Regions from separate parts of the Hymenobacter chitinivorans DSM 11115 genome, predicted to be linked through region 1. Evidence: riboswitches for the same ligand, from Rfam matches in the RefSeq annotation. Region 1 holds a riboswitch; each other region holds the start of a gene.
The links. A riboswitch is a leader RNA that binds a small molecule or an ion and turns the genes downstream of it on or off. The one in region 1 is predicted to bind S-adenosylmethionine.
Positions count from the first base shown of each region.

Region 2: it holds a riboswitch for S-adenosylmethionine, as region 1 does, so the genes downstream of both, CLV45_RS05750 (amino acid permease) here and CLV45_RS03500 (ATP-grasp domain-containing protein) in region 1, are expected to answer to the same signal.
Region 3: it holds a riboswitch for S-adenosylmethionine, as region 1 does, so the genes downstream of both, metH (methionine synthase) here and CLV45_RS03500 (ATP-grasp domain-containing protein) in region 1, are expected to answer to the same signal.

Region 1 is NZ_PGFA01000001.1:851,889-855,159, reverse strand. Features, by position in the region: gene CLV45_RS03510 (dicarboxylate/amino acid:cation symporter) at 1-75, shown strand, start outside; gene CLV45_RS03505 (DUF4886 domain-containing protein) at 133-1,140, shown strand; SAM riboswitch class I at 1,312-1,405, shown strand; gene CLV45_RS03500 (ATP-grasp domain-containing protein) at 1,831-2,835, shown strand; gene CLV45_RS03495 (LLM class flavin-dependent oxidoreductase) at 2,877-3,271, shown strand, end outside.
Region 2 is NZ_PGFA01000001.1:1,374,659-1,377,929, forward strand. Features, by position in the region: gene CLV45_RS05740 (EcsC family protein) at 1-224, shown strand, start outside; gene CLV45_RS05745 (TIGR02117 family protein) at 191-961, opposite strand; SAM riboswitch class I at 1,493-1,586, shown strand; gene CLV45_RS05750 (amino acid permease) at 1,892-3,271, shown strand, end outside.
Region 3 is NZ_PGFA01000003.1:320,243-323,513, reverse strand. Features, by position in the region: gene CLV45_RS18305 (PA14 domain-containing protein) at 1-1,555, opposite strand, end outside; SAM riboswitch class I at 1,717-1,826, shown strand; gene metH (methionine synthase) at 1,898-3,271, shown strand, end outside.

The sequences.
Region 1 (3,271 bases):
CAAGGCGTGCTGGCCCCGGCCGAGTCGGACCTGGTGCCGGTAGCGGTACCGCCCCACCCCAATGAAAGGATTTAGCAGCGCGAATCCGTTACTTTTGCCATCCGGCTTGCTCTTTTGCGCGTCGTTTTTGCTATGCTTTTTCCCCGGTTTCGGCTTCGCCTTTCCCCTGTTACTGTTTTCCTGCTCGGCCTCTTAGCCCCGTGCGGCAGCCGAGCCCAGCAGGCCCCGCCTAAGCCCCAAACCATTCTCTTCGTCGGCAACAGCTTTTTCCACGGCCGCTACAACCCCGTATTTAGCTACAACGCCGCAGCCATTACCATCGAGCGGGTCGGGAAGCAGAAAATCGGGGATTGGGGCGGAATTCCGGCCATTTTCAAGAAGTTTGCCGACGAAGCCGGCCTGGCCTACGAAGTGCACCTGCAGTGCATCAACGGCGAGTCCCTCAAGCTGCACTTCGACAGCGCCCAGTACACTCTGCGGCAGCCCCGCTGGAATACCGTGGTGCTGCAGGAGCACAGCATGTACCCGCTACCGGCCCGCCGCTCCGGCCACCCCGACACCTTCCGGGACTACTCGACCCGCATCGAGCAGCTCGTGCACCAGGCCAACCCGACGGCCCGGCTGTATTTCTACCAAACCTGGGCCCGGGCCGACCAGACCTACCCCGCGGGCAAGGCGTATTCCGGCCTGCCCCTCGACTCGATGAGCCAGGATTTGCACCGCGGCTACTATGGCGCGGCCCGGCTTAACGGCCGTTTCACGGGCGTGGCCCCGGCCGGCGACGCCTGGCTGCGGGCCATCCAGGCCGGCGTGGCGTTGCGCAACCCCTACCAGCCCGAAGCCGGCAAGCTCAACCTCTGGGGCGAAGACCACTACCACCCCAGCGCCGCCGGGGCCTACCTGAATGCCTGCGTGCTGTTCGGCGAAATTACGGGCTACGACCCGCGCCGCCTGGGCCCCCAGGAGCAGGCCGCCGCCGCCCTGGGTTTGTTGCCAACCGATGCCGTAGCCCTGCAGCGCGTGGCCGCCGAGCAGGTGCTGGCCGCCCGCCCCGCGGCTTTTTCGACGGCGGGCGGCCAGCAAAAAACCGGGAAAGGCAAGACCAAAGTAAAAACCAAAGCGGCCCGCCAGCTGCCCTAAAGCGGCTTTGCCAGATTGTTGAAAAAGCTCCGGGGAACCTCTCCGGGGCTTTTTTGTTGGTAGGCTACGCTGCGTTTACAAGGTTTCGGAGGCGGAGCCCGGCCGGGGGTTGTAACTGTGCCGCGCGCTGCCTTACCTTTGCCGAGTCAATTCTTTCTGACCAAAGGATTGTTTTTATACAGAGGCGTGGAGAGACAGGCTCGACGATACGCCGGCAACCCCCAGTGATGAGCTGGAACGGTGCCAAGTCCTGACCATATAAAAACAAGTTGCCGTGGACACTGCCAACAACTTTTCTGCCCTTTCCGCTGCTTTCGTAGCCCAACTCCAGTCTGCCCCGGCCGCCGTCTGTTGTTGGCCTCTGGCTGGCGCGGGCTGTTGTTGGCCTCTGGCTGGCGCGGGCTGTTGTTGCTAGTTTCCTTTTTCCCCTCTAGCCCGCTGACCGCCTAGCTTCCGTGCTTGCGGTCCTGCCCCGCTGCTCTGGCTCCTAGCCCGCAGCTACCCCCGTCTGTCTGGTTTTACCCGAACAGTATTCTGCTGCGTTGCGGCGCGTCTGTTGGGTTTGGCTCTATGCGGGGCTCTTAGCGCTAAGCAACTAGCCGCAAGCTTCTGCTCTTTCGGATTTTTCCGGCCCGCCGCTTTTCCGCGGCCGGGCCCTTCCCCTGTCACACATATTTTTCCATACAACCCATGGCCCAGCCCCAAAAGCCGATTGGCATTTATTACGAGCACCCCGAATGGTTCAAGCCCCTGTTTGCCGAGCTGGACCGCCGGGGCCTGCCCTACGAAAAGATTGACGCCGCCCACCACCTCTTCGACCCCTCCGAAACCGAGAGCCGCTACTCGCTGGTCGTGAACCGGATGAGCTCCTCGGCCTACCTGCGCGGCCACGGCCAGGGCATTTTCCACACCGCCGGCTTTGCCACCCACCTGGAGCGTATCGGTACGCGCATCATCAACGGCTCGGCGGCTACGGCCATCGAAACCAACAAGGCCCGGCAACTCTCCCTCTTTGCCTCCCTGGGTTTGAAATACCCCAAATCCTTCGTCGTCAACCACGCCTCCCGCGTGCCCGACGCCGCCCGGCAGCTGCAGTTCCCCATCGTGGTGAAAGTCAACATCGGCGGCAGCGGCGCGGGCATTATCCGCTTCGACACCATCGAGGGCGTGGAAGCGGCCGTAGCAGCCAATCAGATTGATCTGGGCATCGACCAGACGGCCCTGGTGCAGGAGTACGTAACGCCCCGCGGCGGCAACATCCACCGCGTCGAAACCCTCGACGGCAAGTTTCTTTACGCCATGAAGGTGTTTACGACCGGGGAAAGCTTCAACCTCTGCCCCGCCGAAATCTGCCAGATTCCCGAGGAAACGTCGGCCGAGTTCTGCCTCACCGAAGCCCCCAAGAAAGGCATTCAGGTGGAAGCCTTTACCCCCCCGGCCGAGGTAATTGCCGCCGTGGAGCGCATCGTGGCCGCCGCCAAAATCGACGTGGGTGGCATCGAGTACCTCATCGACGACCGCACCGGCGACGTGCTCTTCTACGACGTCAACGCCCTGTCCAACTTCGTGGCCGACGCCGTGAACGTAGTCGGCTTCGACCCTTATTCCCGCTTCGTCGACTACCTCGAAAGCCAGCTGCCCGGCGTAGCCGCCACGGCCTACGCCACTGAAGTGGCCGCAGTAGCAGCCGAGTAAACAGCACATTACTCACATTCAACCACATTCCGCACATTAAAATGAGATACGGATATTGGATGCCCGTTTTTGGCGGGTGGCTGCGCAACGTCGAAGACGAAAACATGCGCGCCGACTGGGACTACGTCAAGACCCTGGCCCAGCGCAGTGAGGACCTGGGCTACGACCTGTCTTTGATTGCCGAACTCAACCTGAACGACATCAAGGGCGAGGAAGCTCCCAGCCTGGATGCCTGGAGCACGGCCGCCGCCCTGGCCGCCGTGACCAAGAAAATCGAGCTGATGGTGGCCGTGCGGCCTACCTTCCACTCCCCCGCTTTGCTGGCCAAGCAGGCCGCCAACATCGACCACATCAGCAACGGCCGCCTGTCATTGAACGTGGTATCGTCGTGGTGGCAGGATGAGGCCAAGAAGTACGGCGTGCACTTCGAGCAGCA
Region 2 (3,271 bases), 520 kb from region 1:
ACTGGGCCGCTTACCGCCAGACCCTGCCCACCGACCCGCAGGCCTTCGACTGGCGCACGTTTCAGCAGGAATACCGCGACTATATCGACCTGGCCAAGCTGGCCCAGCTCGTGCCCGTCATTGGGGCGGCGGTGGGGGCGGTGGCCAATTACAAGCTCATGCAGCAGCTCAGCACCACGGCCATGAACTGCTACCGGCTGCGCCTGGGTCTGGCCGCCGCGTAGCTGTGCCAGGCCACCGACTTGGCCGCTTCCCGCACCACGTTGGGGCCTTTGCGGCGGTACTGGTAGAAGATACCCGAGTCGAAGGCGGTCCAGAAGCAGGCTTTCTGCCCGCTGGCCTTCAGGCCGTTATTCGCCCAGGTGTTGCAGGTGTAGAGGAAGCTGTAGGTACGCTGGGCCTCGTAGAAGGAGTCGTGCTGGCCGTAGCTGTGGCCCTGAATGTAGTAGGGGCGGCCCTGGGCGTCGTAGTCGAAGCTGGCCTTGATGTAGGCAATGAGCCGCTGGTACTCTTCTTGGCTGATGCGGATTTTGACGCAGCTCTCCGATTCCCGCATGGTGCGGTGGAAGGTGACGTGCATGGCCGAGGAGCTCAGGTGGAACATGGCCTTGAAGGCGGTGCTGGGCTTGAGCTCGGCCCAGGTGGGCGTGTCGAGGTAAAAGCCCTTGTCGCCCCAGCCGAAGCCCACGAACTGCGCCGACGCGTCGCGGGCCGGCGTGTTGTCGATGGGCACCAGCTCGGTCCAGTCGATGTAGCGGGTGCGCACCGGCGTCACGATGTCGGTGTGCACGCCGTTGGAAAGGATGTAGATGTCCACGTCTTCGGCCGGGTCCTGGTCCTGGGCGTTGACCGGAATGCGCGACAGGGCAAACGAGGAGGCGACGTAGAGGCCGGCAATGCCCACGAGGGAGCCAAGGGTGTAGCCGGTTACTTTCAGGGCGGTTTTTACTCCGGGGTGCATAGGGTGGGGAAGGGCCGGGCTGGGTTCTACGAGTGCCTAGCGGCCTACAAAGCCGTCGGCCACCCGGCCGGTAAGGAGAAGGGAGGAAGTTAAGCCGTCAGGGCAGGCCGCACGCCGGCGCCGAAGCCGTACCGACACCTACTGCTTTTACCTGCATTAGGTTGAGCTGGGCGCCAAGTGGACTGGACGGGCCGCAACCAGCCCGAGCGGCGTTGATGATGCAAAAAGAACGTTATGTCGAGCAAGGCGAGACATCTCGCGGGCACTAGTAACCGTCATGCTGAGCCTGCCGAAGCATCTCTACTGCAATGGTAATCCTATTTACTTTGGCGGTAGAGATGCTTCGGCTGCGCGTTGCTCCGCTCAGCATGACGTTCTATTCGCCAGGGCTCGTGCGCTGTTCCGCAGGACGTTCTTATGGCTTGCCAACCCATCATGACCGGCCCGTGGCGGCGAATTTACGGCCCCGGTTGCAAATCCGGCCCGGCCCGCGCTACCTTTGCGCCATCAATTCTTTTGCCCAAAGGATTGTTTTTATACAGAGGCGCTGAGAGACAGGCTCCGCGAAGCGCCGGCAACCCCCCGCCCCCTGGCGGAACGGTGCCAATTCCTGCCCATATAAAAACAAGTTGCCGTGGACCGCTTCCCCCGCCTGCCCGTTTGTGATTGTGCTGCCTGTGCCCGTTGTGGCCGTAGCCGGTATGGGCCGGTGTTGTTGCTGTTGCTAAAGCACCGGGCGCTGGCCCCTGCGGCCTAGATGCCGCCCGGCTCCCGCGTCTGCGGAGCCCTTTCCTCGTACTCTTTTCTATTTCCGGTTGCGGCCGGGCCCGGCGCCGTTGCGCGGGCCAGTCGTTGTTGCAGCAGCGCGTAGGCCGCAGCCGGAATCCTCTTCACTTCTGAGCCCGCCGCGGCGGGTTCCTACTACTTTGTATGCTTAAAAAATCACTGGAGCTGCTTCGCGCCGAAGCAGCCGAAACGGGGGCGGGTACGCTCAAGCGTAGTTTGGGCGGCTTTAGCCTCGTGGCCATCGGCATTGGCGTTATCATCGGGGCGGGTTTGTTCTCGCTCACTGGCATCGCGGCGGCCAACAACGCCGGTCCGGCCGTGACCTTGTCCTTCCTGGTGGCGGCCGTGGGCTGCGCCTTCTCGGCCTTGTGCTACGCCGAGTTTGCCTCCATGGTGCCCGTAGCCGGCTCGGCCTACACCTATTCCTACGCCACGATGGGGGAGCTCTTCGCCTGGATTATCGGCTGGGACCTGATTCTGGAGTACTCCGTCGGGGCGGCCACGGTGGCCATCAGCTGGTCGCAGTACCTGGTCAAGGTGCTCGACAAGTTCAACCTCCACATTCCGCCCCAGCTGGTGATGTCGCCCTTCGAAAAGGCCACCCTGGCCGATGGGGGCGTGGTGTCGGGGGTGGTCAACGTGCCGGCCATGCTCATCGTGCTGGCCATTACGGCCATTATCATCCGGGGCACCTCGGGCTCGGCGTGGTTCAACGCTTTGGTGGTCACGCTGAAGGTCGCCGTCGTGCTCGTGTTCATTGCCTTGGGCTGGCAATACATCGACCCTGCCAACTACCAGCCCTACATCCCCCAAAACACGGGCGTGTTCGGGGAGTTTGGCTGGAGCGGCATCCTGCGCGGGGCCGGGGTCGTGTTCTTCGTCTTCATCGGCTTCGATATCGTGGCCACGATGGCGCAGGAAACCAAGAATCCGCAGCGCAACATGCCCATCGGCATCATCGGGTCCTTGCTGGTGTGCACGGTGCTGTTCATTCTCTTCGGGCACGTGCTGACGGGCGTGGCCAACTACAAGGAGTTCAAGGACAGTGCCGCCCCGGTGGCCATTGCCATCGAGAAGACGCCCTACGGCTGGCTGTCCTCGGCCATCATCATTGCCATTCTCATTGGCTACACCTCGGTTATCCTCGTTGATTTGATGGGGCAGAGCCGGGTGTTCTTCTCCATGTCCAAGGACGGGCTGCTGCCGAAAGTGTTTGCCGAGGTGCACCCCACCTTCAGCACCCCGCACAAGTCCAACCTGCTGCTGGGCGTATTCATTAGCCTCTTTGCCGGCTTCGTGCCCATCTCCGTGGTAGGCGAGATGACCAGCATCGGCACCCTGCTGGCCTTCGTGATGGTGTGCCTGGGCGTGCTCATCATGCGCAAGAAGGAGCCCAACGCCCCGCGCGGCTTCCGCACGCCCTGGGTGCCGGTGGTGCCCATCCTAGGCATCCTAACCTGCGTGCTGATGATGGTTTCCCTGCCCCTGGATACCTGGCTGCGCCTCTTCGTGTGGCTGGCCATC
Region 3 (3,271 bases), on a different contig from region 1:
GGCGCACCACCCGGGCCCGCTGCTCCGACAACAGCAGATTTTTGGCCGGCTCACCCACGTTGTCGGTGTGGCCGGCAATTTCGAGCTGCAGCCCGGGCTGCTCCCGCAGCTTTTGCACCAGGGCGTTCAGCAGCGGCCGGGACGATGGCAGCAGCGTGGCCGTGCTCTGGGTGAAGTACAGCTGGGACAAGGTTACGGCTGCCCCTTTGCTCAGCGCACTCAGGTCGGGCAGCTCTACCACCGGCTCCGCTACCCGAATAGGCACTGCTGAGGGCTTAGCAACTACCGGCCGGGCTGGTCGGGCTACGGCTAACACGGGCTTGGGCGCAGCTACCGGGACTTTCGCGGGCCGCGCCACCACCGTAACCGGCGCGGGTTCGGGCAGCGGCCGGGGCAGCTCCGGGTACAGAAACTGCTGGGGTATCACGGTCAGTCCGGCGCGGTCCTTGGCGGCAAAAGCAGCTTCCAACGTAGCCGGGTTGCCCAGCGCCGCCGGCCGGGCCCACGAGAGGATGGCCCGCGAAACGCCCTGCACATTTTTGTAAGTCAGGTCGATGCGGTACAGCTGCCCGGCCTGCAGATTGTACACCATATCCACGGGAATCGGGGGCTTGCGGGGCCGGAAATACTCGGGTTCGTACTTCTCCATGGCCAGCACATTTTCGTCGGCAAAGCGCACGTCGGTGGCATCGTCCCACTCGGTATGCAGCACGTAAATCCCGGATTCGGGGGCCAGGACGTAGCCCGTCCAGCGCACCGAGAAGCCCTGTCCCGGCACGCCGGGCGCAGGCGCGGTGCCGCGCCAGGTCACGTTCACCTTCGGCTCTACCCGGCTGTGCACCGCCGCTCCCCGCACCGAGCCGGCATAGTACGTGGCTTGCAACCCGATACCGCCCGGCAGCCGGCCGGGCACCGTCACGCCGCGACTGGGTTTGACGGCCGTAGCCGTTGTCGGGGCCGTTTTAGTGGCTGGTGCGGCCATGCTGCTGATGGCTCCGCGCGTGGGAGCAGCCGGAAGTTTTGCCGCAAAGGGCTGGGCGGCAGCGGGCAGACTCACGTACAGATTACTGGTCGGGACGGGTACCGGCTCGGCGGTGGAGCCGGGTAGCTGCCAGGCCAGTAAAGCCTTCGTATCCCGCTCTACCTGGTAGTATTCTACCCGCACCGAGTAGTAGCGGCCCGCGGTAAGTTTCATTTGCGCAGTGTAACGCGTGACGGGCTGGTCGACCCAGGAGTCCAGGATCTGGTGCCCACCGACCCAGACGCGCATGCCGTCGTCGGAGGCCATGACGAAGGTATAGGTGCCGGTTTTGGGGGCTAGCACGAAGCCCGTCCACCGCGCCGAAAACCACGTGCCGGGCACCCCCGGTGCCGGGGCCACGAAATATTTGATGGGCTGACCAGGGCCGCTTTGCCGCCGACTCCAGTCGAAATTGACAGCCGGGTCGACGCGGGTTAGCACTAGCTTTTCGAAGTTTTTGCCGTCGTAATACTGACCCCGCAGGCCGTGCTCAGCGGGCGGCGGCGCCTGGGCTTGCAGCACACCGGGCAGCATGAGTAAAAGAGCTGTGAGAGCTCGACTGGGTAAGAGTAAGGTCATAGCAGCGGCAGATAATCCAGAATTATGGCCCGAATAAAGGCAGGTAGGGCAAGTCGTAACGCCCCAAGGTCGCCTAAAATTGGATTCTGGAATTTCCTGCGCTATCTTCGCTTTGTTACTTATCCAGAAAGACCGAGGGATTGGGCCCGACGACGTCTTAGCAACCTGAAATAAAACAAGGTGCTAACTCCCATTCTAGAGCTGCGGCTCTGGAAGAAGATAAGAACAGGACGCGCCCCTGCGCGGCTCTTTCTGGATAGGCACTTTTTCGCCGCTAGTTTCCTTAACTGAGCCGATATGCAACCGACGACGCTCCGCCCCGACTCCCCGCTTTACGACATTCTCCAGCAGCGCATCCTCGTGCTCGATGGCGCCATGGGCACCATGATTCAGCGCCACAAGCTGGAGGAAACCGACTTCCGCGGCTCCCGCTTCCAGGACCACCCCAAGCCCTTGCGCGGCAACAACGACTTGCTCAGCCTGACCCGCCCCGACATCATCCGGGGCATTCACGCCGATTACTTCGCCGCCGGGGCCGACATGGTGGAAACCAACACCTTCAGCGGCACCACCATTGCCCAGGCCGACTACGGCTTGGAGCATATCGTGTATGAGCTCAACTTCGAGTCGGCCCGCATTGCCAAGGAAGTAGCCGACGAATTCACGGCCCAGAACCCGCAGAAGCCCCGCTTCGTGGCCGGCGCCATTGGGCCCACCAACCGCACGGCGTCGTTGTCGCCCGACGTGAACCGGCCCGGCTTCCGCGCCGTGACCTTCGACGAGCTGGCCACGGCCTACCTGGAGCAGGTGCGCGGCCTGGTAGAAGGCGGCTCGGATACGCTGCTCATCGAAACCATCTTCGACACGCTTAATGCCAAGGCCGCCCTGTACGCGGTGCAGAAGTTCTTCGACGAGGGCGGCAAAGTGGTGCCGGTCATGATTTCGGGCACGATTACCGACGCCTCGGGCCGCACCTTGAGCGGGCAGACCGTGGAGGCTTTCTGGAACTCTATCAGCCACTTACCCCTGCTGAGCGTGGGCCTGAACTGCGCCCTCGGGGCCGACCAGCTCCAGGTCTACGTCAAGGAGCTGAGCCGCATTGCCGACGTGCATATTTCGGCTTACCCCAACGCCGGTCTGCCGAATGCCTTTGGTGGTTATGATGAGTCGGCCCAGGAATTTGCGGCCGTCGTGGAGAACTACCTCAAGGACGGCATCGTGACGGTGGCCGGGGGCTGCTGCGGCACCACGCCCCAGCACATTGCCGAGCTGGCCAAGCTGGCCGAGAAATACCAGCCCCGGAAGTTGCCCCAGGTGCCCCAAGCCACCCGTTTGGCCGGTCTGGAGCCCTTCGGTATTTACCCCGATTCGTTGTTTGTCAACGTGGGGGAGCGGTGCAACGTGACTGGCTCCCGCGCCTTTGCCCGCCTCATCCGGACCGGCGCCTACGAGCAGGCCTTGCAGGTGGCCCGTGACCAGGTGGAAGGCGGCGCCCAGGTCCTGGACGTGAACATGGACGAGGGCATGCTCGACTCGGAGCAGGCCATGACGACGTTTTTGAACCTGATTGCCTCCGAGCCCGACATTTCCCGGGTGCCGGTCATGATTGACTCCTCGAAGTGGAGCGTGCTCGAAGCCGGCCTCAAGTGCGTGCAGGGCAAGAGTATCGTC